DNA from 3 places in the Pseudoalteromonas sp. APC 3250 genome. Region 3 is predicted to be linked to each of the others. Evidence: predicted binding sites of a transcription regulator. Region 3 holds the regulator's gene; each other region holds the start of a gene.
What was found. The regulator sigma-54, encoded in region 3, starts transcription at its own class of promoters, with help from an activator protein. The targets are predictions, from matches to a motif close to GTTGGCACGNNNNTNGNNT.
Positions count from the first base shown of each region.

Region 1: a site for sigma-54 is predicted at 6,416-6,434, ahead of fliS (flagellar export chaperone FliS). Genes of this name have one in related genera too.
Region 2: a site for sigma-54 is predicted at 2,044-2,062, ahead of QL986_RS14630 (LiaF domain-containing protein). Genes of this name have one in related genera too.

Region 1 covers NZ_JASDCM010000006.1:220,211-228,424, reverse strand. The annotation lists gene flgL (flagellar hook-associated protein FlgL) at 1-201, shown strand, start outside; gene QL986_RS09045 (flagellin) at 476-1,927, shown strand; gene QL986_RS09040 (flagellin) at 2,143-3,531, shown strand; gene QL986_RS09035 (flagellar protein FlaG) at 3,632-4,018, shown strand; gene fliD (flagellar filament capping protein FliD) at 4,046-5,470, shown strand; gene QL986_RS09025 (hypothetical protein) at 5,659-5,982, opposite strand; gene fliS (flagellar export chaperone FliS) at 5,982-6,377, opposite strand; gene QL986_RS09015 (sigma-54-dependent Fis family transcriptional regulator) at 6,743-8,179, shown strand.
Region 2 covers NZ_JASDCM010000015.1:70,358-78,571, reverse strand. The annotation lists gene QL986_RS14650 (hypothetical protein) at 1-439, opposite strand, end outside; tRNA gene QL986_RS14645 (tRNA-Ile) at 637-713, opposite strand; gene QL986_RS14640 (YqaE/Pmp3 family membrane protein) at 991-1,149, opposite strand; gene QL986_RS14635 (BON domain-containing protein) at 1,214-1,783, opposite strand; gene QL986_RS14630 (LiaF domain-containing protein) at 2,097-2,762, shown strand; gene QL986_RS14625 (VOC family protein) at 2,809-3,225, opposite strand; gene suhB (inositol-1-monophosphatase) at 3,462-4,265, shown strand; gene QL986_RS14615 (bifunctional diguanylate cyclase/phosphodiesterase) at 4,316-6,103, opposite strand; gene secF (protein translocase subunit SecF) at 6,236-7,183, opposite strand; gene secD (protein translocase subunit SecD) at 7,193-8,214, opposite strand, start outside.
Region 3 covers NZ_JASDCM010000005.1:83,537-91,750, forward strand. The annotation lists gene QL986_RS07240 (KpsF/GutQ family sugar-phosphate isomerase) at 1-654, shown strand, start outside; gene kdsC (3-deoxy-manno-octulosonate-8-phosphatase KdsC) at 655-1,206, shown strand; gene lptC (LPS export ABC transporter periplasmic protein LptC) at 1,203-1,757, shown strand; gene lptA (lipopolysaccharide transport periplasmic protein LptA) at 1,747-2,286, shown strand; gene lptB (LPS export ABC transporter ATP-binding protein) at 2,283-3,008, shown strand; gene QL986_RS07265 (RNA polymerase factor sigma-54) at 3,078-4,577, shown strand; gene hpf (ribosome hibernation promoting factor) at 4,604-4,891, shown strand; gene ptsN (PTS IIA-like nitrogen regulatory protein PtsN) at 4,896-5,348, shown strand; gene rapZ (RNase adapter RapZ) at 5,368-6,210, shown strand; gene QL986_RS07285 (HPr family phosphocarrier protein) at 6,235-6,507, shown strand; gene mgtE (magnesium transporter) at 6,647-8,005, shown strand; gene QL986_RS07295 (YgiQ family radical SAM protein) at 8,083-8,214, opposite strand, start outside.

The sequences.
Region 1 (8,214 bases), on a different contig from region 3:
GGTGGGCGCATGAATGTGGTTGAGCGTGTAACTGATTCAAACAGTGCACTAGATATCAATAATCAAGAAAACAGATCCAGCCTGATTGAAATTGATGCCGCTGAAGCCATCAGCGATCTTACTAAACATGAGTCTGGTTTACAGGCCTCACAAGCGACTTTTGGTCGTTTGGCTAAACTCTCATTATTCGATTATTTATAAACACCATCCAAGGCAGGTTATTACTTTTAGGAAAAATAGGTAATAACTTGCCTTAACGAAGCGGCAAAAAACTGTCACCCCCTTTTTATCTTCTGTCAAAAAATCGCTAACTTCTAATTTAAAGCCGCAATAAGTGTTATTTAGTTGTTTTAAAACATAAGGTTAATCTTTTTTTTCTAGTTGGCACAACTAATGCATTTAGCTAGTTATAGAAAGTGTGGTTTTTGCTTAAATATTTTGAACCACATTCTGATTGAAACTAGGAGATGGTAAAATGGCTTTAAGCGTAAATACAAATGTTGCATCACTTAATGGGCAACGCAATCTATCTAAATCTAGCATGGCACTTGAAACCTCAATGCAGAGACTATCATCTGGTTTGCGTATTAATAGCGCAAAAGACGATGCTGCAGGTTTACAAATTGCCAACCGACTAACTTCTCAGGTTAATGGCCTAACGGTTGCTCAGCGTAATGCCAACGATGGTATTTCCATGGCGCAAACGGCTGAAGGTGCGATGCAAGAGTCTGCAAACATTCTGCAACGTATGCGTGACTTATCACTGCAATCAGCGAATGGTTCAAACAGTGCGGTTGACCGTGCATCACTGCAAAAAGAAGTAGCAGCCCTGCAACAAGAACTAACACGAATTGCAGACACCACCAAATTTGGTGGCACCAGCTTACTTGACGGTACATTTGGTACAAAACAATTCCAAGTGGGTGCAAATGCGAATGAAACCATTAATGTAAGCTTACGTAATGTAGCTGCCAACGCTATTGGTGCATATGAAGTAAAAGGAAACAGTACTTTACTGGGTGCTGTTGCAACACAAACAGCGCCACTTGCTACGGCAACTGGCGCTGTGGCTACTGCAGGATTAAATATAAATGGTGTTGCAATCCCTGATGCAGGTGTTACGGGTAAAGGCGCTGCTGAAATAGCCGATACCATTAATAAAGAAGCAACAGGGGTTACTGCCACTGCAAAATTAGATGTTACTATTGCTGGGCTAACATCAGCAGATAACAGCGACTTAACTCTTCGCAAAGCGGGTGCTGCGGTTGATACTTATAAATTATCAGAATTTGGTGGTGATCTTGACCGACTTGCTGAAAAACTGCAAGCCGACGGCTATGATGCAATCGTCGATAATGGTTCGTTAACACTAAGAGCTGAAGGTGTTGACGGTATTCAAATGACGGGTACTGCCGGTACAGCTACCATTGCAAATAACGCTACAGGTGGTGCGCCAGTTGCTGGTGGTGCTACTAATAACGATATTAGTGTTTCATCATCACTGACATTATCTTCGTCAGAGAAAATTGGTATATCTGGTACTGACGTAGATGATATTCTAGGCGGGGCAAATATTTCAGCTACCGGTGGTTCAGGTGAATTAACATCTGTTGAAAGTGTGGATATATCAGGTACAACTAGTGCAGGTGCACAGTCTGCCATTAACACCATAGATGCAGCGCTTGCGCAAATTGACGCCCAGCGTGCCGATTTAGGTGCGGTACAAAACCGTTTTGGTTTTACTATTGCCAACCTTGCTAACGTATCTGAGAACGTGTCAGCTTCGCGTAGTCGTATTCAAGATACCGATTATGCGCTTGAAACTGCAACCCTAACTAAAAACCAAATTATGCAACAAGCCGGTACTACTATTTTGTCTCAGGCAAACCAGTTGCCACAGGCAGCATTAAGTCTTTTAGGTGGCTAATATCCGCTAACTATAAAAAGCCAAGCAAATATGCTTGGCTTTTTTGTCTGTATTTCAATCAATTAAAAGTTTTTACTGTTTTTTTAAAAAAAAGCTAAAGGTAATTTTATAACGGCCGTTAACTTAATTAGAACGGAGCTTGAACAGATTTTTATTGTGATGGCTCTTGGTTAAAATCAATTAGTTACATTACGAAAGTAATCAGGAGTTATAACATGGCTTTATCAGTAAATACTAACGTTGCATCACTAAATGCACAAAGAAACTTATCAAAATCTAGCGATGCATTAGGTACATCAATGCAACGTCTTTCATCTGGTATGAAAATTAACAGTGCGAAAGATGATGCGGCAGGTCTACAAATTGCGAACCGTCTTTCTTCACAAATTAATGGTTTAGGTGTTGCTCAGCGTAACGCTAACGATGGTATCTCAATGTCGCAAACCGCTGAAGGTGCGATGCAAGAGTCATCAAACATCTTACAACGTATGCGTGACCTATCTTTACAATCAGCTAATGGTTCAAACGATGCTAATGCTCGTGCAGCACTACAAAAAGAAGTTGGCGCATTACAGCAAGAGCTTACTCGTATCGCTGAAACGACTAAATTTGGTGGTACAAGCTTACTAGATGGTTCGTTCGGTACTAAACAATTCCAAGTGGGTTCAAACGCTAACGAAACAATCAACGTAAGTTTGCGTGATGTGTCTGCTGATGCGCTTGGTGCATATGGTGTTAGTGGGGCTGGTTCTGTATTGGGTACTGCTGGTGACACGACTTTAGCGCTTCAAAATGCAACAACTGCAGATGCAACTCTTAACATAAATGGTAAAGCGGTATCTGTCGCTGCTAATGATGGCGCAGAAGATATTGCTACTAAAATCAATGCAGTTGCATCAGGCGTAACTGCAACTTCAGAGTTAAGTACAACATTAACAGGTCTTGATTCATCTGATGTTGGTGATTTAAACATCGGTGATGATACTTATAAATTAGCTGAATATGGTGGTGACGCTGCACGTCTTGCTGAAGCGATGGTTGCTGATGGTTATGATGTTGTTGAGTCAGGCGGTGATTTGACGATTAAAGCAACAGGTGTTAATGGTATTGAACTCATCGCAACTGCGGGTTTGGCTTCTTTAGGTGGTGGTACGGCAGCTGGTAGCCAAGCTGTTTCATCTACTCTAGAGCTTTCTTCTCCAGATAAAATTGGTATCTCTGGTACAACTGTAGATGAAATACTAGGTGGTGGTCTTGCTGCTACGGGTGGTCAAGGTTCATTAACGTCAGTAGAGTCAATTGATATCTCTGGTACGACTAGTGCTGGTGCACAAAACGCAATCGAAACAATTGATGCGGCGCTTGCGCAAATTGATGCACAACGTGCTGACTTAGGTGCGGTACAAAACCGTTTTGGTTTCACTATTGCTAACCTTGCAAACGTATCAGAAAACGTATCAGCTTCTAAAAGCCGTATCGAAGATACAGATTACGCTGCAGAAACGGCTAAACTGACTAAAAACCAGATTATGCAACAGGCTGGTACAACAATCTTAGCTCAGTCTAACCAGTTACCACAGGCAGCACTTAGCTTATTAGGTTAATTTAACAATAAGCTCTATACTTTAACTACTAAGGAAGGGGCAACCCTTCCTTTCTTGTATAGGTATAAAGCTTTATATCGCTTTATAGTAGGAGCGAATTATGGAAACGCAAAGTTTAAATCTAAATATCAGCTCAGCGCAAAAAGGTGAGGTCAGCTCAAGCTACCAAGCCCCATCACAAGTTAAGCAAAACGCCGATGAGCAAAAGAATACACCCATCACCACCACGGCAAGTAATAGTGAAGTTTCTGAAACTGAGTTGTCACCTGAAAAACTAGAGAAGGTGGTACAGCAATTGCAGGATTTTATGGGCGAAATGAATCGTAGCCTACAGTTTAAAGTAGATGAAGATTCTGGCCGTAATGTTATTAAGGTAATTGATAAAGAAAGCGGTGATTTAGTTAAGCAATATCCCTCTGAAGAAGTATTAGGTATTGTTGCTAAATTAGCAGAAGCCACTGGCGTGTTAGTTGATTTTAAAGTTTAGTTTGAGCAATTTAAGAGGGTAAGTATTATGGCTATTTCATTTACAGGTATAGGTTCAGGACTTCAAGTTAATGAAATTGTAACCGCTTTAGTCAATGCTGAAAAAGCCCCTTATCAAGCACGGGTAACACAACAGCAAGCAAATTTTACTACGGACATTTCTGCGGTAGGGACCTTAAAAGCGTCTTTAGAAGAGCTTAATGGTTCTCTAGAATCATTGGGGGACATCGAAAACTTTCAAAAGCGTACTATCAGTGGTAGCGATGACTTTGTCTCTTTAAGCTCTGAAAAAAACGCGCAAACTAACAACTATTCTATAAAAGTAAACAGCTTAGCTGAAAACCACAAGTTAACCTCAAGTGCCATAGCAGGTGATGAGGCTGTGGGTGAGGGTAAGCTAACCATTAGTTCAGGTAGTAATAATTTTAATATTGATGTGTCAGATACAGCGACCCTTGCTGATATTCGTGATGCTATTAATAATTCTACCGATAACGACTCAGTTAATGCCACTATTATTACTGATGATACGGGGCAGCGATTGGTATTATCAAGTAAGGAAACTGGCGCAGAAAACGCAATAAAGATTGTGGTTGATGATGTTGGTGATGCTAATAATACTGATTTGTCTGGCTTATCACGACTAGCTTATGACAGCGATGCTGCATCTGCAACCTATGCTGAAAATTTAAATGAAGTAACGGCAGCGACCGATGCCTCAATTACGATTGATGGGACGCTTGTTGCGACAAGCAGTACAAATGAATTTAAAGATGTCATTGAGGGTGTCACCATTAATGCCAAAAAAACGCACAACGCAGATGATGATTTAAGTAAAGCAACGATAACAGAGAACAATAATAATGTTGCGGCTGGATTAAAATCGTTTGTAGAAAAGTTTAATGCGTTTATTGACTTATCAAATCAGTTAGGTCGATCTAGTGCTGAAGAGGGGGTAGGTGCGCTTGCGGGTGATTCATTACTTAGAGGCTCTGTAAATCAAGTGCGCTCATTGCTAACGTCGGAATTTAGTACGGGTAATGGTAATACCGACTTTTTAGCTAATTTTGGTATTAGAACTGAGCGCTCAGGTAAATTAAGTATTGATTCTGATGCGCTTAAAGCTGCGGTAGAAAGTGATCCACAAGCTATTCAAACGTTTTTCGTTGGTGAAAATGATGGTGATGGTTTTGTTGGTCAGCTAGACACGGTGATTAAAGGCTATACTGCGTCTGATGGTATTATTAGCTCTCGTATAGAAGGTCGCGAATCACAAATTTCTAAACTAGAAACTGACGTAGAAAAGTTTAATACCCGTATGGCTAAATATGAAGAGCGATTATATAGCCAGTACAACGCAATGGATTTGCTCGTTGCTAACCTAAACTCGACAGGGAGTTACTTGCAACAGCAATTAGCTAACCTACCTGGTGTGGTTAAAAAGTCTAGCTAAACAATTAACCTTGTTTAGCAAATAAAGCCTGGCTTATGAGTCAGGTTTTTTTATGTTTGTTCGATTGTTAGTAACTAACTGTGTTGTTTTATAGTGAGGTTTGAGGAAATAAAAATACAGAGTGAAAAATCTGCTTAATCACTCTGTAAAGGGGAATAAAATAGGGGGGGCTAAAGTAAATAATATTTTTAAATATTAGATTTATACTTATTCACCGCGCCTTTGCTTTTTTGTTTCTTTATAATTTCTATCGCTAACTTTTGTTTTTCGCTATCAAATAGTGTTGAAAGCTGTGCCACAAATGCGATTAAAAACTCAAGCTCAGATTCAGAATAAAAACCGTCGTCATGCTTTAAAGATTCATTCATGTAACTGTCTAACCGGCTATGAATATTCAGTGCTTGCTCAATATCCCAATCCTGAGAGTCAGTAATCAAACTAACCAGCTCATTGCAGTAGTCTCTGGTCTTACTATCAGTAATTTGTGAGCTCGTAACCTGCTTTAAAGTCATTACAGTTGTGGTTCTCTTTGTTCGAATGGAATTGCTTCCCAGCCTGACTTAATCTCTTTAATTAAGGTAATTACTTCATCAATTTTATCAATGTTGTTTTCAAGGTTTGCAGTTAATAAGCAACGCTGACAGTAATCGTACAAAGAGTCTAAGTTAGTTGATACTTCATTATTGTCTTCAAAATTTAACACTTGCTGCAACGCACCAAGTAGCACAATACAATCAGAGATTGCGTTGCCTTTTTTTTCTAACTCTTTACGTTCAATAAATCCTTTTGCAGCAGAGAGCTTGCCAACAATATTTACAAACACGAGTTTAACTTGGTCGTAGGGAGTCATCTCTTTAACGCTGCTAACTGTTATTTGACGGTATTTATTGATTGATGCATGAGCCATGGGTAATTCCTCAAATTTTAATTACTGTGTAGAACCTTAAGCAAGTTTAGTTCCAACATAAGTTTGACTATTACTTATCGGCAAAAACAGTCACACCTTTAAGTAATAATAGCACTTTTTATGAGTTTCTTCTGTGTAGAGTCGCATCATCATCAGTGGCAAAACGTGTTAGATAATTCATCCTAAGTCGGTATGCCGTTATAAATAGTTAAAGAGTTATTAGTTATAAAGTATTAGCTTTGCGGGGCGGGTGTCTGTTTTTTGGCGTTAATGTCAAAAAATCGCCGCTATTGCTTGCATCCAAACCCAACTGGCTTACAATTTGATTAATAAAACAAATTAGTGAAATAAATGGCTCGCTAAAGATGATCTTAATTTTAGATAATAATAACAATCGCTCTATTGGATTATACGCATCGCTTACTTTTATTGGTGAGGCTGTACAGTTGCAAACAGAAGCTGACTTTGAACAGGCATGTAGCCACTATCAAAACAAAGAATGTATTGTGGTGTTAGGTGCTTTGCAGTCTTTAGATCACGAAAGTTTAATTAAACGATACCCAACATTTCCTTTTTTACTCATTGGTGAAACGCTTAAACCTTTGTTGAGTTTGGCTAATGTTGTGGGGTTGATATGTGAGCCATTTACTCATGAAATTACCACACAGCTGTTGCACGACTGTCAGCAATATCAGCGCATGTTGCCGCATGAACATAAAAATAATAAAGAGAAAAGCACCTTTGATGGTCTTGTTGGTGAAACCAAAGCGGTAAAAGATTTACGCTTTTTAATTACGCAGGTTGCAAAAACCGATGCCAATGTACTTATTTTGGGTGAGTCGGGCACAGGTAAAGAAGTGGTCGCCCGTAACGTACATTTGCTTTCTAAACGTAATAAAGGCCCTTTTGTACCGGTCAACTGTGGGGCTATTCCTGCTGAGCTATTAGAAAGTGAACTATTTGGTCATGAAAAAGGCGCGTTTACTGGGGCTATTTCAGCACGAAAAGGCCGTTTTGAGTTAGCGCAAGGTGGCACGCTATTTTTAGATGAAATAGGGGATATGCCATTACAAATGCAAGTTAAATTACTGCGAGTGCTCCAAGAGCGTAGTTATGAGCGCGTTGGTGGTACCAAAGCGATCCAAGCTGATGTGCGTGTGATTGCTGCAACCCACCGTGACCTTGAAAACATGATAGAAAAAGGCTCATTTAGAGAAGATTTATACTATCGCTTAAATGTTTTTCCTATTGAGAGCCCATCTCTTGCTCAACGCGCAGAAGACATACCATTACTACTTAAAGAGCTTATGCGCCGTGTAAATGAACAAAGCGGTACTACGGCTAAGTTTACAGAGCGTGCTATTGATAGTTTAAAAGAACATGCTTGGCCGGGTAATATTCGTGAGCTGGCGAACCTTGTTGAACGAATGGTTATTATGTTTCCAGATAAGGTGGTGGATGTTCCTGATTTACCCAATAAATACCGCTACATTGAAGTTGAAGCCTATGAGCCACAGTACCCAGAAGAGCTGATGGAGCGTGATGCCTTTAATGATATTTTTAGTGGCGGATTTAGCGAAGATGAAATAGATCTAGAAGATGACTTTGCTCAGGCCGCACCTGGTTTATTGCCCGATGAAGGTATTGAGCTTAAAGAGTACTTAGCTGAGCTTGAAATTAACTTAATCACACAGGCATTAGAGCGCTTTGATTACGTTGTCGCCCGTGCTGCTGAAGTACTTGGTGTAAGACGAACCACACTGGTCGAAAAAATGAAAAAATATAACCTTTCTAGAGATTGAGAGCTAAGTGCATGTGCTAGGTACTAGGCGCTAGG
Region 2 (8,214 bases), on a different contig from region 3:
CATCTTTCGGGAGTTCAGCTTGTTGTTCAAATGTCAGATAAGTCTTTGTAAGGCTGTCAATATGAAGCTCTACTAATCCCTCAAAACCAACTATATTTTCGTATGAATGACTATTGTTTTCTCTAATCATATCTTCAAAAATAATTGATATCGCGTGTGAAAAAGTAAACTCATTTTCAGGGATCGGAGTGTCTACTTGAGCTTCTATTTTCTCAAAAAAAGATTGTAACCATGCATTTGCAGCAACCAAAAAACTTAACTGAGATACATAGACATAAGCAATACGATGTTCTAAGTCCTTTTTTATTTTATTTTGGGCTATAACTCTAACTTTAAAACTCAAGAAAGCTGATATTAGGGCTCCAAATAAACCACTTAGTATAGAAATCAGTAGGGTATAGCCATTATCCAATATTGCCTCATATGCTTTAACAGCCAATAAAATAATGACTGCAATGAATCCTTTTTAGTTAGCTCTATTAAAAAGAGACCAAATGCGTACTTTAAAGATATTAATTGCAATATCAATTAATATGATAGGACTATTTTTAATAATTGATTTATAGTGAAAAGTAGCACAGAGGTAGCACAGGGTAATTTCGGTTAGTAGGTATTTACTTGGAAAGCTTTGAAAAGTGGTGGCCCCTCCCAGACTCGAACTGGGGACCTAACGATTATGAGTCGTGTGCTCTAACCAACTGAGCTAAGGGGCCATCTTTGTATAACTGTAAGCAGTTAATTTTTGAAGCGTTTAGCCACAGAGCGACTAAAGCGGGTTGCAGTATAAAAAGTTTTTAGGGGCTTGTCACTAGCAAAAAGCTTTATTTTAACAATCAAGGGGCTAACTGCTCAAATAGTAGGCTTTGAGGTTTTGTTAGTGATGAGTTTTGTAAAACAAATCCATTTATTAATAGCAGCCTGAGTAACTAATACACATACCTTTGGGAGCACTTAGCAACTCAGTATTAAATGTCCTGCTATGCTGCTACATTATTTTTTGGCAATAATGTAAATCGCATGAATTAATCCAGGGAAATAGCCGAGCAAAGTTAGCAAAATATTTAACCAAAAATGCATCCCTAGTCCTACCTGTAAAAACACACCCAGTGGTGGTAATAAAATAGAAAAAATAATTCTAATGATATCCATAATTTAATCCTTATAATGTTAGCAAAGCAAAAAGCCCAGCAGGGCTGGGCTTTAGTATAGTGTATTATTCTGCAATAACAGTTAATTCATCAACTACCTTGCGAACATCTTCAGCGTTTTTAGCAATTTCCATCGCTAATTGCTTTTCAGCATCAGACTCAACTGTACCTTTAAGAGTTACCACACCATTATCGGTATCAACATCAATGTCTGTACCACCTACTTCAGAATCAAATAAGTAACGTGTTGTGATCACTGTAGTGATTTTAGCATCTGTTAAATCACTTTCAGTGTCGTTACCCATCATTTCAGAATCATGCTTCTTCATGTCGGTGTTTTTTACCACAGTTAGACTGTTTTCAACGTCAGTTACACCATCTAGGCTTAGCACGAGTTCTTCAGCAAGCTCTTTATCTACTTCGCTGTTTACTTTACCTGTTAGCATTACCTTGCCGTTTTTTACGTCCGTGTTGATATCAAAGTTATTTAGATTGGTGTTCATAAGCAATACTGTTTCTGCTTTCCCATCAATCCAAGCATCTTTACTTTCGTTTTCCCAACTGCTTGCCTGAGCGCCCATTGCGGTTGTTCCTAATACTAGGGCTGCAATCATAGACTTATTAAATGTTTTCATAATCGTTCTCCTTTTGATTAAAGACACTTAAGCTAATGCGAGCATCGGGCCAACATTTTTTAACCTTTAATTTCAATAGGTTAATTTAAAATAGTAGATATTGGCTTAAACCTACTAAGTAAACATTTACAGACTATTGCGTAAAAGTTTCTCGAATAGCGAAACTTACTAAATAATTGTATATTTGGTTAATCTGTCGTTAATATAATAAAAAATCAAAAACCCAAAATCATAAACCACTGAATTTAAACAATTTAATATTTGGTATAAGGCTTGCTTTGAAATAACCAGCAATCATAAAAGGATAATTTAAATGTCTGTTAAAATTGAAGACCGCCCTATTGAGCAAGTTCGTGAGCAAGTGATTGATCAGCTCATTTATAACTACAGCCATGGTGTTATTTCTGTAGAAGCATTTGAAAGGCGCTTAGACGACGCCATGGCAGCGAGTGACAATAAAGCACTTATGGATCTCGTTGAAGATTTAACTTTAAATACTGACCAGCAATATAAGGCGCAAAAGCACTCTCAGTTTGCACCTAATTATAGCGCGCAGCATGAGACTGATGAAGAGCCACTTACATTAAGAAGCATTCTTGGTTCGAGTGAACGAACCGGCCAATGGGTAGTTCCTCAAAACATTTATATAGAAAACTACATGGGGTCAATCAATCTTGATTTTACGGATGCTATTTTTACCCACCAACATGTCACTATTCACGTTAATTGTTACTTTGGCAGCGAAGAAATATATGTACCAGAGCACGTTAATGTAGTTTCTAAAATGTTTTGTATTTTAGGCAGTTTTGAAAATAAAACAGTGTCACTTAATAAGCGCCAAGGGCCAACGATTCACATTGAAGGAAAAACTGTTTTAGGCTCTGTGGAAGTTAAAGTTAAGCGCACTATTAAAGAAAAATTTATTAGCTTTGCAAATGATCTAAAAACTCAACTTGGCATAAATGGTAAACAGTATTAAATATGCTAAACATTGAATGAAGCCATAATAGTTGGCTTCATACATATTATAAGTCGTTATTTCGCTCACTAGGTACATCACTCATGTACTCTACAAACTCAACTTCAAACCCTGCAGGGTCAATATAATAAATGTTTTTTCTAAATGGATTTACAGCACCTTCTTTACTTATTGCAAAGCCCGCATGTTTTAGGCGCGCTATTACTGCATTTAAGTTATTGGTTACATAGGCAAAGTGTGCCAAACCAATTTGATGTCCTGATAGGTTGCGGTTTTTCCCTTCACCGTGATCGCTTATAGCAATATATTGATCGTTATCACCAAAATGTACCCAGCGCCTTGCTTTACCATACCAAGTTCCTTCCCCCTCACTTCTAATTGACCAATAGGGAAACGCTGCTTGGTAAAACTTAAGCATGGCGTTTATGTCACTAACAACTAAATTTACGTGTTCTAATTTCATAACTTTCTTCCTATTAATTGAATATAGAACATCATAAAACCTCAAGTTAACTTTAGGTAAAGCGCTAATTTACAAATTTATTGTCTGTTTTTATTCCGATAAATATATTGAAAGATCATGGCTGTACAAAAAACACTCACAAGTATTTAGGCTTTATGGTTTACTTTATGGCAAAAACCGCTAAAATACGCCGGCTTAAATATATAAACGTTCTTTTACAACCCAAAGGTAATACCATGCATCCAATGTTAAACATTGCGGTTCGCGCTGCGCGTAACGCAGGCAAGCTTATTCTTCGTGCAAGTGAAGACTTATCAAAAGTTGAAGTGCAACAAAAAGGCACTAATGATTTAGTTACGAACATTGATAAAGAAGCCGAAGCCGTAATTCGTGACACTATTTTACGTTCTTACCCTGATCACTGCATCGTTGGTGAAGAGTTAGGCGAACACAAAGGTAAGGATGCTGATTACCAATGGATTGTTGACCCACTTGATGGCACAACTAACTTCATCAAGGGTATCCCTCATTTCGCAGTATCTATTGCACTTAAAGTTAAAGGTCGTTTAGACCAAGCCGTAATTTACGATCCAATTCGTGGCGAACTTTTTACCGCTTCTCGTGGTCAAGGCGCACAGTTAAACAGCAAACGTTTACGTGTATCTAAAACGGTTGAACTTGCCGGTTCTGTTCTTGCAACAGGTTTCCCTTTCAAACAAAAACACCACTTAGATGCCTATTCTGAAGCGTTTAAAGCATTATTCGTACATACCGCTGATATTCGTCGTGCAGGTTCTGCAGCACTTGATATGGCGTATGTTGCAGCGGGTCGTGTTGATGGTTTCTTTGAAATTGGTTTAAAACCGTGGGATACAGCAGCAGGCGAGCTATTAGTTAAAGAAGCTGGCGGCATGGTTGTTGATTTTGCTGGCGGTAATAACTACAACGTGAGCGGTAACGTTATTTGTGGTGCACCTAAGCTAACACAAGCGATTGTTCGTGAAATGCGCCCAGTATTATCTGAGTCGTTATTACGTTAATCGTAATACCGCACTAAAAAAAGGAGCCGAGGCTCCTTTTTTGCTTTTTGTTAGCCACTTTTTTTACTATTGGATAAACGCACAACAGCGGGTGCAGGCCTTCTTCGATTACAAATAAATAAGTAGCTGTGACGATAACGTTTTGCTTCTTTTTTAGCATCTGTGGCTAATGCCGCTACTTGATGGCTATTTTTACACTGCTGCAGATCCGGCTCAACTAAACCTATCGATAATGTAAGTAAAGGTACAAACTGCTTTTCGCCCTCTCGATTAGTTGCCCAATACCCTTTTCCAGCAATATGCTCTGGCGTAAAAAATACGCGTGACTGCAATTCAAATTGCGTGATAATGGTATGACAAACCTCCACCGCATCTTTTTTTTCAAACACCACCATAAAGTCATCGCCACCAATATGCCCGACAAAGTTAGCGCTGTGCGCACACGCTTTTACAGTCACATCGGCCAGAAGTTTTATCACGCTGTCCCCACTGGCATAACCATACAGATCGTTAAATTGTTTAAAATGATTTAAATCGATATAGGCTAGTGAAAATGGCTGTTTATGTTGCAGACGCTGCTCTATTACTTCACTAATTGCCACATTACCCGGTAACATGGTCAGAGGGTTAGCATGTTGGGCGTGGCGGATTTTTTCAGCGGTAATGTGCTTTAATATGTCCCTGAGCGGTGCCAAACCTAAATATTTATTATTACTTGTGATAACAATATGGCGACGAATATCAAAGTCTTGCTCTGTTATTTGCTGAGAGACAATATCAAGCATTTGATTTTCATCAACCACCAAAGGCTGTTTATCCATTAACTCTGTGACTTCACATTTATCATAAAGTGCATGCCCGTATGGCGCGGCAAACACTTCTGTTAGCTGATCTTTGTGTAACAGCCCTATTGGCTGCTGATTGCTATTTAAAACGGGTAAGCTAATTATGCGCTTGTCTTGCTCAAAAAGCGCATGAGCTTCTTTACAACGCGTGTGACTGCTAATGGCAGGCTGAGCAACAGCAAGCACCCCGATAGCCATTGATTGTTCAAACTTTGACCCTGCTTGAGTCGATGTAAATGCTTGTAACTGCTTACAGTTATAGTCATAGCTTGGTTGTTGGCTGGGTCTTTCTAACAAAAATCCCTGAACATGACTTATGCCTATACTTTTAACTAAATCGAGTTCTTCAGTACGCTCAATTCCCTCAGCAATCACCGCTGTATTTGTTGCCCGCGCTAACACCACAATTGATTTTAGAAATTCTTTTTTAACTTCGCTTTGATCGCAATGATCAATAAAGTAACGATCAATTTTTACAATATCTGGGCATAACTGAGACCATTGCTTTAGACCGGAATAACCTGCACCAAGATCGTCAATAGCAATAGTGAAGCCTAGCTCTCGATAATGAGCAATGGTTTTTAACAGTAAAAAGCCATCATCTACTTTTTCTTGTTCGGTGACTTCAATCACCACACGATTAGCCGCAAGACCAAACTGTTCAATTAAATGTAAGGTTTCGCCTTTAGGGTGGCTCGGATCGAGTAGAATTTTTGGGCTGACATTTAAAAATAACTTCCCTTGTAGATTTAGTTTTACAAAGTTTTCTATGGCGCGAGAACGGCATAAAAGCTCAAGCTCTGAGATAAATTGATATTTATGAGCCGTTTCGAATAGCTTATTTGGCATCGCTAATGGGCTATTTTTAGGGCCTCGACTCAGCGCTTCATACCCAATAATAGATTGCTTAGTTATATCAAAAATAGGTTGGAACAAGGTTGTTATTGCCCCTTGTTGTAAGATTGACTCTAAGGCTTTACGTTGCTCAGTCACTACTAGCTCTGATCAAAATTAAATAAGAGTGATAAAATATCAAGCTCGTATGACAATTATATGTCTTACACGCTAAGCAATAAAAAACCGCTCACAAGGAGCGGTTTTTTAAAAAGGATAATTTAATCTCAATTAAGGCATTGAGTCTAAATCGGCACCTTCTTTTTCAATCACCTCTGGTATTAAATCTTCTTTACTTACGCCCATGGCAATCGCCACCGAGCTGGCAACGTAAACTGAAGAATAAGTACCAATAAATACACCAAATAATAGTGCGGTAGCAAAGCCATGAATAGTTTGACCGCCCCATACAAAGAGTGCAATCAATACTAAAATAGTGGTAATTGATGTAACTAAAGTACGATTAAGTGTTTGCGTAAGTGACAGGTCAATAATTTCAATGGTGTCGTCAATACGTACTTTACGGAAGTTTTCACGGATACGGTCTGATACAACAATGGTATCGTTTAGTGAGTAACCTATCACGGCGAGTATTGCAGCCAAAATAGTTAGGTCAAACTCTAAACCAAGCACCGAGAATAAACCAATCGTAATGATTACATCGTGTAATAGTGCACCCACCGCACCTACAGCAAAGCGCCATTCAAAGCGAAATGCCACGTAAATTAAGATACATATAAGCGCAGTTAACATGGCAAGGCCACCCTGCTCTTTTAAGTCTTCACCTACGCTTGGGCCTACAAACTCAATACGGCGCATTACTACGCTATCATCAGCTTGTTTAAGGGCAGCAATTACTTGGTTACCAATCACTTCTGCTTTTACATCATCACCGCGAGGGGCTAAACGGACCAGTATTTCTTGGCTTGAGCCAAAAAGCTGTACCGATGCATCAGCAAAGTCGTTTTCAGCCAGTACATTACGTACTTTTTTCAGATCAGCTGGTTGTGAAAAACCCACCTCAACCGCGGTACCGCCGGTAAAATCTAAACCGAAATTTAAGCCTTTAACAAAAAGTGACGCCAGCGACGCTATGATTAATAACGTAGAAAAGCCCATTGCCACTTTTCGAAGAGACATGAAACGAAGGGTTTTTCCGCCCAATCTTAAAATTTGCATGTCTGCTCCTTAAATTGAAAGTTTATCAACACGTTTACCACCAATAAATAGGTTGATCACCGCACGGGTACCTACAATTGCTGTAAACATAGAGGTTAAAATACCAATTGCTAGGGTTACCGCAAAGCCTGCAACAGGACCGGTACCAACAGCAAACAAGATAATCGCCGCAATTAATGTGGTGATATTGGCATCAAAAATAGTACTAAAGGCGCTATCGTAACCAAAATGAACCGCTTGTTGAGGGCTACGGCCATCAGCGAGCTCTTCACGAATACGCTCAAATATAAGTACGTTCGCATCAACAGCCATACCCACGGTTAATACAATACCTGCGATACCCGGTAGGGTAAGCGTTGCACCTGGAATTAACGACATTACACCAATAATAAGTACTAAGTTGGCAGCCAGTGCGATATTCGCAACAAGACCAAAACCTTTGTAGTAAATAAGCATAAAGGCCAGTACAAATGCAAAACCTAAGGCTACAGCGGTCATACCTGCTTCAATGTTTTCTTGACCTAGGCTTGGCCCAACCGTACGTTCTTCTACTATTTGAATAGGCGCAACCAGTGCACCCGCGCGAAGTAGTAAACTTAAGTTATGTGCTTCAGCGGGGTTATCAATACCGGTAATACGGAATGAACGGTCAAGACGCGCTTGAATGGTTGCTACGTTAATCACTTCTTCCACTTTAATTGGTGGAAGTGCTTTACCTTCGCTATCTTTTTTACCCGATGGCTTGTACTCAATAAACACGGTAGCCATACGTTTACCAATAGCACGTTTGGTGAAGGCATTCATTTTTGCCCCACCTTTACTATCGAGTTTAATGCTTACTTGTGGACGCTGGTATTCATCTGCACCTGACTGCGCGCCAGTAATATGGCTACCTTCAAGAATAATGCGCTTTTTTAGTACCACAGGATAACCATCACGGCTCATGATCATTTCAGTACCCGGTGGGATACGACCTTGAGCAGCGGCACTTATGTCAGCATTTTCGTCAACTTCACGAAACTCAAGCGTGG
Region 3 (8,214 bases):
CTTAATATTATTCCAGTATTAAAGCGCATTGGTGCCAAAATGATTGCCATGACAGGCAACCAAGGCTCAACCATGGCAACATTGGCAAATGTGCATGTGTGTATTAAAGTTGAACAAGAAGCCTGCTCATTGGGCTTAGCACCTACTGCAAGTACCACTGCCACACTCGCTATGGGTGATGCCATGGCGGTGGCATTATTAGAAGCACGCGGCTTTACTGCTGATGATTTTGCACTATCGCACCCTGGTGGTAGCTTAGGCAAGCGATTACTCTTAACTCTTAAAGATGTTATGCACAGTGGTGCTGATACGCCTATCATTAACGAGACGCAAACGATTAAAGATGCCTTAATTGAAATGTCGGCCAAAGGACTCGGCATGACCGCTATTGTTGATAGTGACCAGCAATTATCAGGCCTGTTTACCGATGGCGATTTACGCCGTATTTTAGAGCAACGTATTGACATTCATAGCACTGAAATTAATGTTGTGATGACCAAGTCGTGTACTACAGCCACCCAAGAGATGCTCGCGGCTGAAGCGTTAAATATTATGGAACAAAAACGTATTAATGGTTTAATTGTAATTAATGAGCATAATCAACCGATTGGCGCACTAAATATGCAAGACTTACTTAAAGCCGGAGTGCTATAAATGCAATTTGAAGATCTCTATCAACCGCTAAGTGATGATGCAAAGGCGCGCGCAAAAAAAGTAAAGCTATTAATTTGTGATATTGATGGTGTATTTTCTGATGGCCGTATTTACCTTGGAAACCAAGGTGAAGAACTCAAAGCATTTAACACCAAAGACGGATTTGGTATCAAAGCCCTGATTAACAGCGGTTTTGAAGTCGCCGTGATCACCGGGCGCCATTCTCATATAGTGCAGCAACGTATGAGCAGTTTAACCGTACAACATATATATCAAGGCCAAGAAGACAAACTCATAGCCTATCAAGAATTAAAACAAAAATTAGCGCTTAGCGATGAGCAAATTGCTTATATAGGTGATGATGGCCCAGACATGCCAGTAATGGAGCAAGTCGGTTTTGCGGTTGCCGTAAACGATGCTCATCCACTTATTAAACGTTTATCACATTATGTAACCCAACTGCCCGGCGGTTTTGGTGCGGTAAGAGAGCTGACAGACTTACTTATGCTCGAAAATAACAAGCCACTAACTAGCCAAGGAACGAGTTCATGAATGTAGCGCGCATTATACTGAGCGTTTTATTCATAAGCTGTATGGTTTGGCTCTGGTATCCTTATTTTACTAAGGTTGATATTACTGCAAGCGAAGAAACACAAGTTATTGCTAAGCCTGATTATACCGCTATTGAGCTAAAACAAACGGCTTATAATGAACAAGGTAAAGTGAGCCATAAGGTAACTGCGGTAAAAATGGAGTTGTATCAACAACTCGGTTTTACCTTTTTTGAAAAGCCTATATTCACTTTATACAACGAGCAGCAAACATGGCGTATTAACGCCGATGAAGCCACCCTCTACGACGACCGTCAACTGGTGTTAGAGGGTAATGTAACCGCTCAAAACTTAGTAGATAACGCCATGATCGATACGATCAACGCCCAGACCATCAATGTTGATATAAAACTATTAACCATGCAATCACAGCAGCCTGTCGTTATTACAGGACCTAATTTAAAAATCACAGGTAAAGGCCTTGAGGCCGATTTAAAAACCGAGGTGATTAAACTTATTAACCATACGCGAACCCTATATTATGACCAATAACCTATTTAAAATTTTAATTGTTCCCTCACTATTAATTGCTTTTAACAGTAATGGCGCTGAACCTGCTGAAGCCCCCGCTGCTAATCAAATTTCAATTAGTGCAGATAAGCAAGAAGGTCAATTAAAAGAAAACGTAGGCATTTTTGAGAAAAATGTTGAAATTATTCATGGTAATCGCCGTATCACAGCTGACCGTTTAGAAGTGCATAAACGCGATGAGCTAGGCGATAACAAACAGTTATTAATTGCCACAGGCAGCCCTGCATATTTTGAAGAAACACAAGCTGATGGCACCATAATGAGCGCCAGTGCTAATGAAGTGCGTTACGATGTGTCGCTGCGTTTTTTAACCTTAATCGGCGATGCAAGCATTGCTCAAGCAGGTCAAAAAATAACAGCTAAAAGTATCACTTACGATATCGAGCAGCAGTTAATTAGCGCAGAAAAAGACGAAAACTCAACAGACCGTGTACACACTATTTTAGTCCCTGTTGAAAATAAAAAAGAAGATGATAAAGGTCAACCATGAGCACATTAAAAGCAGAGCTATTAGCTAAAAGCTACAAAGGTCGTGAAGTTGTAAAAAACGTTGGCCTAGAGGTTGAAGCTGGCAGTATTGTGGGGTTACTTGGCCCTAATGGTGCAGGTAAAACCACCACTTTTTATATGATTGTAGGCCTTGTGCCTAGCGATAAAGGCAAAATATCAATTGATGATAAAGATATTACTTTATTACCGATGCACAGCCGAGCGCGTTTAGGGATTGGTTATTTACCGCAAGAGTCGTCTATTTTTAGAAAGCTGACTGTTTATCAAAACTTAATGGCTATCTTAGAAACACGTAAAGAATTAAATAAACAACAACGCGAAGATACCTTAAATAATTTACTTGATGAATTTAGCATTCAGCATATCCGCGATAGTCAAGGTATGGCTTTATCAGGTGGTGAACGTCGCCGCGTTGAAATTGCTCGCGCGTTAGCAGCAAACCCTAAATTTATCCTTTTAGACGAACCCTTTGCGGGGGTTGATCCTATCTCAGTATTAGATATTAAAAAGATTATAGAGCATCTTAAAAACCGAGGAATTGGCGTACTTATCACAGATCACAACGTACGCGAAACTCTTGATGTTTGTGAAAAAGCCTACATAGTTTCTCATGGAGAGTTAATTGCATCAGGCACTCCAGAATATGTATTAAACGATAAAACAGTACGCGATGTTTATTTAGGCGAGCAGTTCAAGCTCTAATATGTGTGTTATTACACTAAGCATCTGCTAATATTAATTATAATAATTTAAAAGGATTGTTAGAGATACATGAGGCAATCATTACAGCTGCGCATGGGCCAGCAACTTACAATGACTCCACAGTTGCAACAAGCAATTCGCTTATTGCAACTCAGTACATTGGATCTCCAGCAAGAAATTCAAGAAGCGCTCGATAGCAACCCCTTGCTTGAAGTTGAAGAACACGATTACAGCGAAGACACTGCAGGTAAAAACGAACAAAAAGCCGATAACGATGACTTAACGCTAAGTGCCTCAGCTGACGATAAACCTAGCGAGTATGAGCAAGATAGCGGCGAAGCAATGACCAAAGACACTATTAGCGATGATATGGCTATGGATGTTACTTGGGATGAATATATGAGCGCTGCGCCTGCCTCTTCATCGGGCCCAATGCCAGAAGATGAATCTATTTATCAAGGCTCTTCGACTGAAACGCTGCATGAGTATTTAATGTGGCAACTTCAACTGACGCCGTTTAGTCCTACCGATGAAGCGATAGCTATTGCAATTGTAGAAGCTGTAGACGACTCAGGGATTCTAACCCTTAGCTGTGAAGAAATATTAGAAAGCTTTAACCAAGAAAACGACGGCGAAGATGAAGTTGAACTTGACGAAATAGAAGCGGTACTAAAGCGTATTCAACTATTTGATCCAGTGGGAATAGCCGCGCGTAGTTTACAAGAGTGCTTGTGTATTCAGCTAAATCAATTTGATAAAGACACACCTTTTTTAAACGAAACAAAAATGATCTTAACCGATCATATTGATTTACTTGCTGCACGTGACTATCGCACGTTAATGAAAAAAACAAAGCTTAAAGAAGATGAGCTTAAAGAAATCATGACGTTGATTCATACGCTCAGCCCAAAACCGGCAGACACTATTGTCAGAGAAGAGTCTGAATACGTTATTCCTGATGTGTCGGTTAAAAAAGTTAAAGGTCGTTGGGTAGTTGAATTAAACCCAGATAGCATGCCTAAGATCAGAGTAAATAGCCAATATGCAGCTATGTCGCGTACGGTTAAATCAAGTGGTGATAGCCAGTTTATTCGCTCGCACTTACAAGAGGCTAAATGGTTTATAAAAAGCTTAGAAAGTAGAAATGACACGCTACTTAAAGTAACCAACTGTATTGTGCAGCAGCAACAGGCCTTTTTTGAACACGGTCCTGAGGCTATGAAGCCTATGGTGCTTAACGATGTGGCTGAAATGGTGGAAATGCATGAGTCGACTATATCGCGTGTTACTACGCAAAAATACATGCATACACCACGTGGCATTTTTGAGCTTAAATATTTCTTTTCAAGCCATGTAAGTACTGAAAATGGTGGCGAATGTTCATCAACAGCAATACGTGCATTAATTAAAAAATTAATCGCTGCAGAAAACTCAGCTAAACCATTGAGTGATAGTAAAATTGCAGATATATTGGCAGAGCAAGGAATTAAAGTAGCGAGGAGAACCATTGCAAAATATCGCGAATCTCTAGCTATTCCCCCGTCTAATCAACGTAAAAGTTTGATTTAAGGCGTACAACAAAGAGGAAAATGTTTATGCAACTGAATTTAACTGGTCGCCATGTAGATATTACCGACTCGCTTAGAGACTACGTAAATAGTAAATTTTCGAAGTTACAGAGGCACACTGATCACATAACGAATGTGCACGTTATTCTCGATGTAGAAAAACTAAACCAAAAAGCTGAAGCAACCGTTCATGTTAGTGGCGCTGAGATTTTTGCCTCTACTGAGCATCAAGATATGTATGCCGCTATAGACTCGCTCATTGACAAGCTAGATCGTCAAGTAATTAAACACAAAGAGAAACTTGCTCGACACTAACACTATGAAACTAAGCTCACTTATCTGTCAGGACTGCAGTAAAGCTGCGGTCCTTTTTAATAGTAAAAAAAGAATTTTAGAATTTATCAGTGAATTGGCTCACAATAAGCTGCCCTATTTAACACAACAAGATATTCTTAATGCATTAACTGCAAGAGAAAAGCTTGGAAGTACAGGCATTGGCCGAGGCATTGCTATTCCACATGGTCGCATGAGTGGAGCTCAAGAGCCCCTTGCTTTGATTTTAGTGAGCGAAACAGCTATTAATTTTGATGCGATTGATAACCGACCGGTTGACATTTTTGTCGCGTTAATTGTTCCCGATGGCGATAATCAGCAGCATTTGAAGATGCTAGCCACGATTGCTGATAAGCTCAATGATAAAGAATTTTGTAAACAGTTACGCGCCGCCAAATCGGATAGCGAACTGTATCAGGTTATCGTCAGTCAATCGTAGTAATAAAGAAAGGTGATAAATGGAATTAATAATTATAAGCGGTCGCTCAGGGTCAGGTAAATCTGTGGCGTTACGCGTTGTGGAAGACTTAGGTTATTATTGTGTAGACAATATTCCTCTTAATTTATTACCATCATTAGTGCGCAGCGTTTCCGACAGTTATAATAAAATTGCTGTGAGTGTTGATGTGCGTAATCTACCTAAAGAGCAACAGCAATTTAATGAAATACTCGAATATTTACCTGGTTTTACTAAACCAACGGTATTTTATTTAGACAGTGACGATCAAACATTAATAAAACGTTTTTCAGAAACGCGACGTCTCCACCCTTTATCTATTGATTCTTTGCCGCTTGATTTAGCCATAAAAAAAGAAAAACAACTGCTTGATGTATTGATTAATCGTGCTGATTATATGATTGATACCACAGATTTAAGTGTGCATCAGCTTGCTGAATCTATTCGTGAAAAAATACTCGGAAAAAAAGATAAACAACTGATCATTACCTTTGAGTCATTTGGTTTTAAACACGGCATCCCTAAAGAAGCAGATTACGTATTCGATGCCCGTTTTTTACCAAACCCGCATTGGGAGCCTGAACTTAAGCCACTTACGGGGCTGGATCAACCAGTAAAAGACTACCTAGCAAGTCACAGCATAGTGCAAAAATTTACATGGCAAATTCAAACATTTGTGCAAACATGGCTGCCGCATTTAGAACGAAATAACCGCAGCTACTTAACCATTGCAATTGGCTGTACCGGTGGGCAACACCGCTCTGTTTATTTAGCGCAAACCATTGGTGAAAGCTTTGCAATGAGTCATCCTAATGTAAAAATTCGCCACCGAGAACAAGAATAAAATCAAAGCTTGCGAGAACATGTCATGCGGTTAGAAAATACATTTTTAATAAAAAACAAATTAGGATTACACGCTAGAGCGGCGACAGTATTAGCTCAGCTTTCTGTGCAATTTGATGCCACAATCACTTTATTTCAAGATGACAAACAAGCCGCTGGCGATAGCGTGCTGGCACTTATGTTACTCGAAAGCAGCCAAGGCAAAGAAGTTAAGGTGGTATGCGAAGGCCCCGACGCTGAGCCTGCACTTAGCGCAATAGGTGAACTCATCGACCAACGATTTAATGAGCAAGAATAAAAAAGTTCATTATTAACTCATCATCCTAAGCTTAGGTTAATAGTGGTTGAGTTAGTTTGCTCACATAAAGTAAGATAAACTAAAATTGAATAGCATTTATACCCTTCCAGCATGTAATACAATTTAATTAAGGACGCCAATGCCTGAAGCTTTAGAACAAGATATTCCACTACAACAACTAAAACAGGTGACTAAGTCACTAAATAGTGGTCAATTTGTTCAAGTTAGACGCATGCTGGCAAAAACGGCGCCTTGTGATACCGCACTTCTTTTAGAATCATCCCCGCATAAAATTCGCCGTATGCTCTGGCAGCTTGTTGATCCTGATGTACAAGGTGATGTGCTTGAAGAGCTGTCTGAAGATGTACGTTTGGGCATTATTGCGCAAATGGCACCCGAGCACATTGCTGCCGCAACCGAAGACATGGGCCATGATGACTTAGGGGAAGTACTACGTAGCCTACCTGACACCGTTTATAAAGATGTTGTTAGCGCTATGGATATTCAAGATAGAGAACGTGCAACGCAGGCTTTATCGTATCAAGAGCGCTCTGCTGGCGCATTGATGAATATCGATACCGTTACTATTCGCCCCGATGTGACTCTAGATGTGGTACTGCGTTATATTCGCTTACGCGGCGAATTACCTGAGGGTACAGATGACTTATATGTGGTTGATGAAAATAACTGCTTTTTAGGCGCCCTATCGCTGAGTACTTTATTAACTAATCCCCCTGAAAAAATTGTTCATGAGTTAATGGATGAAGACTGTGAGTCTATTCCTATTTCAATGGATGAGAGCGAAGTTGCACAATTGTTTGAGCGTCATAACTGGATATCGGCACCGGTTGTTGATGACAACGCACACTTGCTTGGGCGGATCACCATTGATGATATCGTTGATGTTATTCGTGAAGACGCTGAGCACAGTTTACTGGGTTTAGCGGGTTTAGATGATGAAGAAGATACCTTTGCACCTGTGTTGAAAAGCTCTAAAAAGCGCTCAATTTGGCTGGGTGTAAACTTACTAACTGCATTGCTGGCTGCAATTGTGGCGAGCTTTTTTGAAAACACCTTAGCTATATTACCAATTCTTGCTGTGCTCAATGGCATTGTCCCGTCAATGGGTGGGGTTGCAGGCAGCCAAACCTTAACTTTGGTTATTCGCGGTATCGCGGTGGGTCATATCAACCAAACTAACCAACGTTTTTTATTATTAAAAGAACTCGCTATCGGTGCGATTAATGGTATGGTTTGGTCTATCCTAATTGCCGGTGTTGTTGCGCTTTGGCAATGGGATTTCAAACTCGGTGGTGTTTTAGCGTTTGCTATGTTTATGAATTTAGTTGCAGCAGGTATTGCGGGTGCTAGTATCCCACTATTGCTTAAAAAAATGAAAATAGATCCAGCACTTGCAGGCAGTGTGGTACTAACCACGGTAACTGATATTGTTGGTATATTTGCCTTCTTAGGTACTGCGACTTGGTTATTGATTTAATCTTTTTATAAACAAAAACACCGCATCAATACTCGGTGTTTTTGTTTAAGCCGATAGTTACTTTACATAAGTTAAGGCTACTTAGCGCGCTGGCGATTACCACCTACCTTAGGCTTAGTGTTGGCTTTTTTAAACTGGCTAAAGCCAGTATGACGAGTCAGCGCAGGACGACCGCCCTTATTGCCTTTACCGCGTTTGGTTTGCCTTTC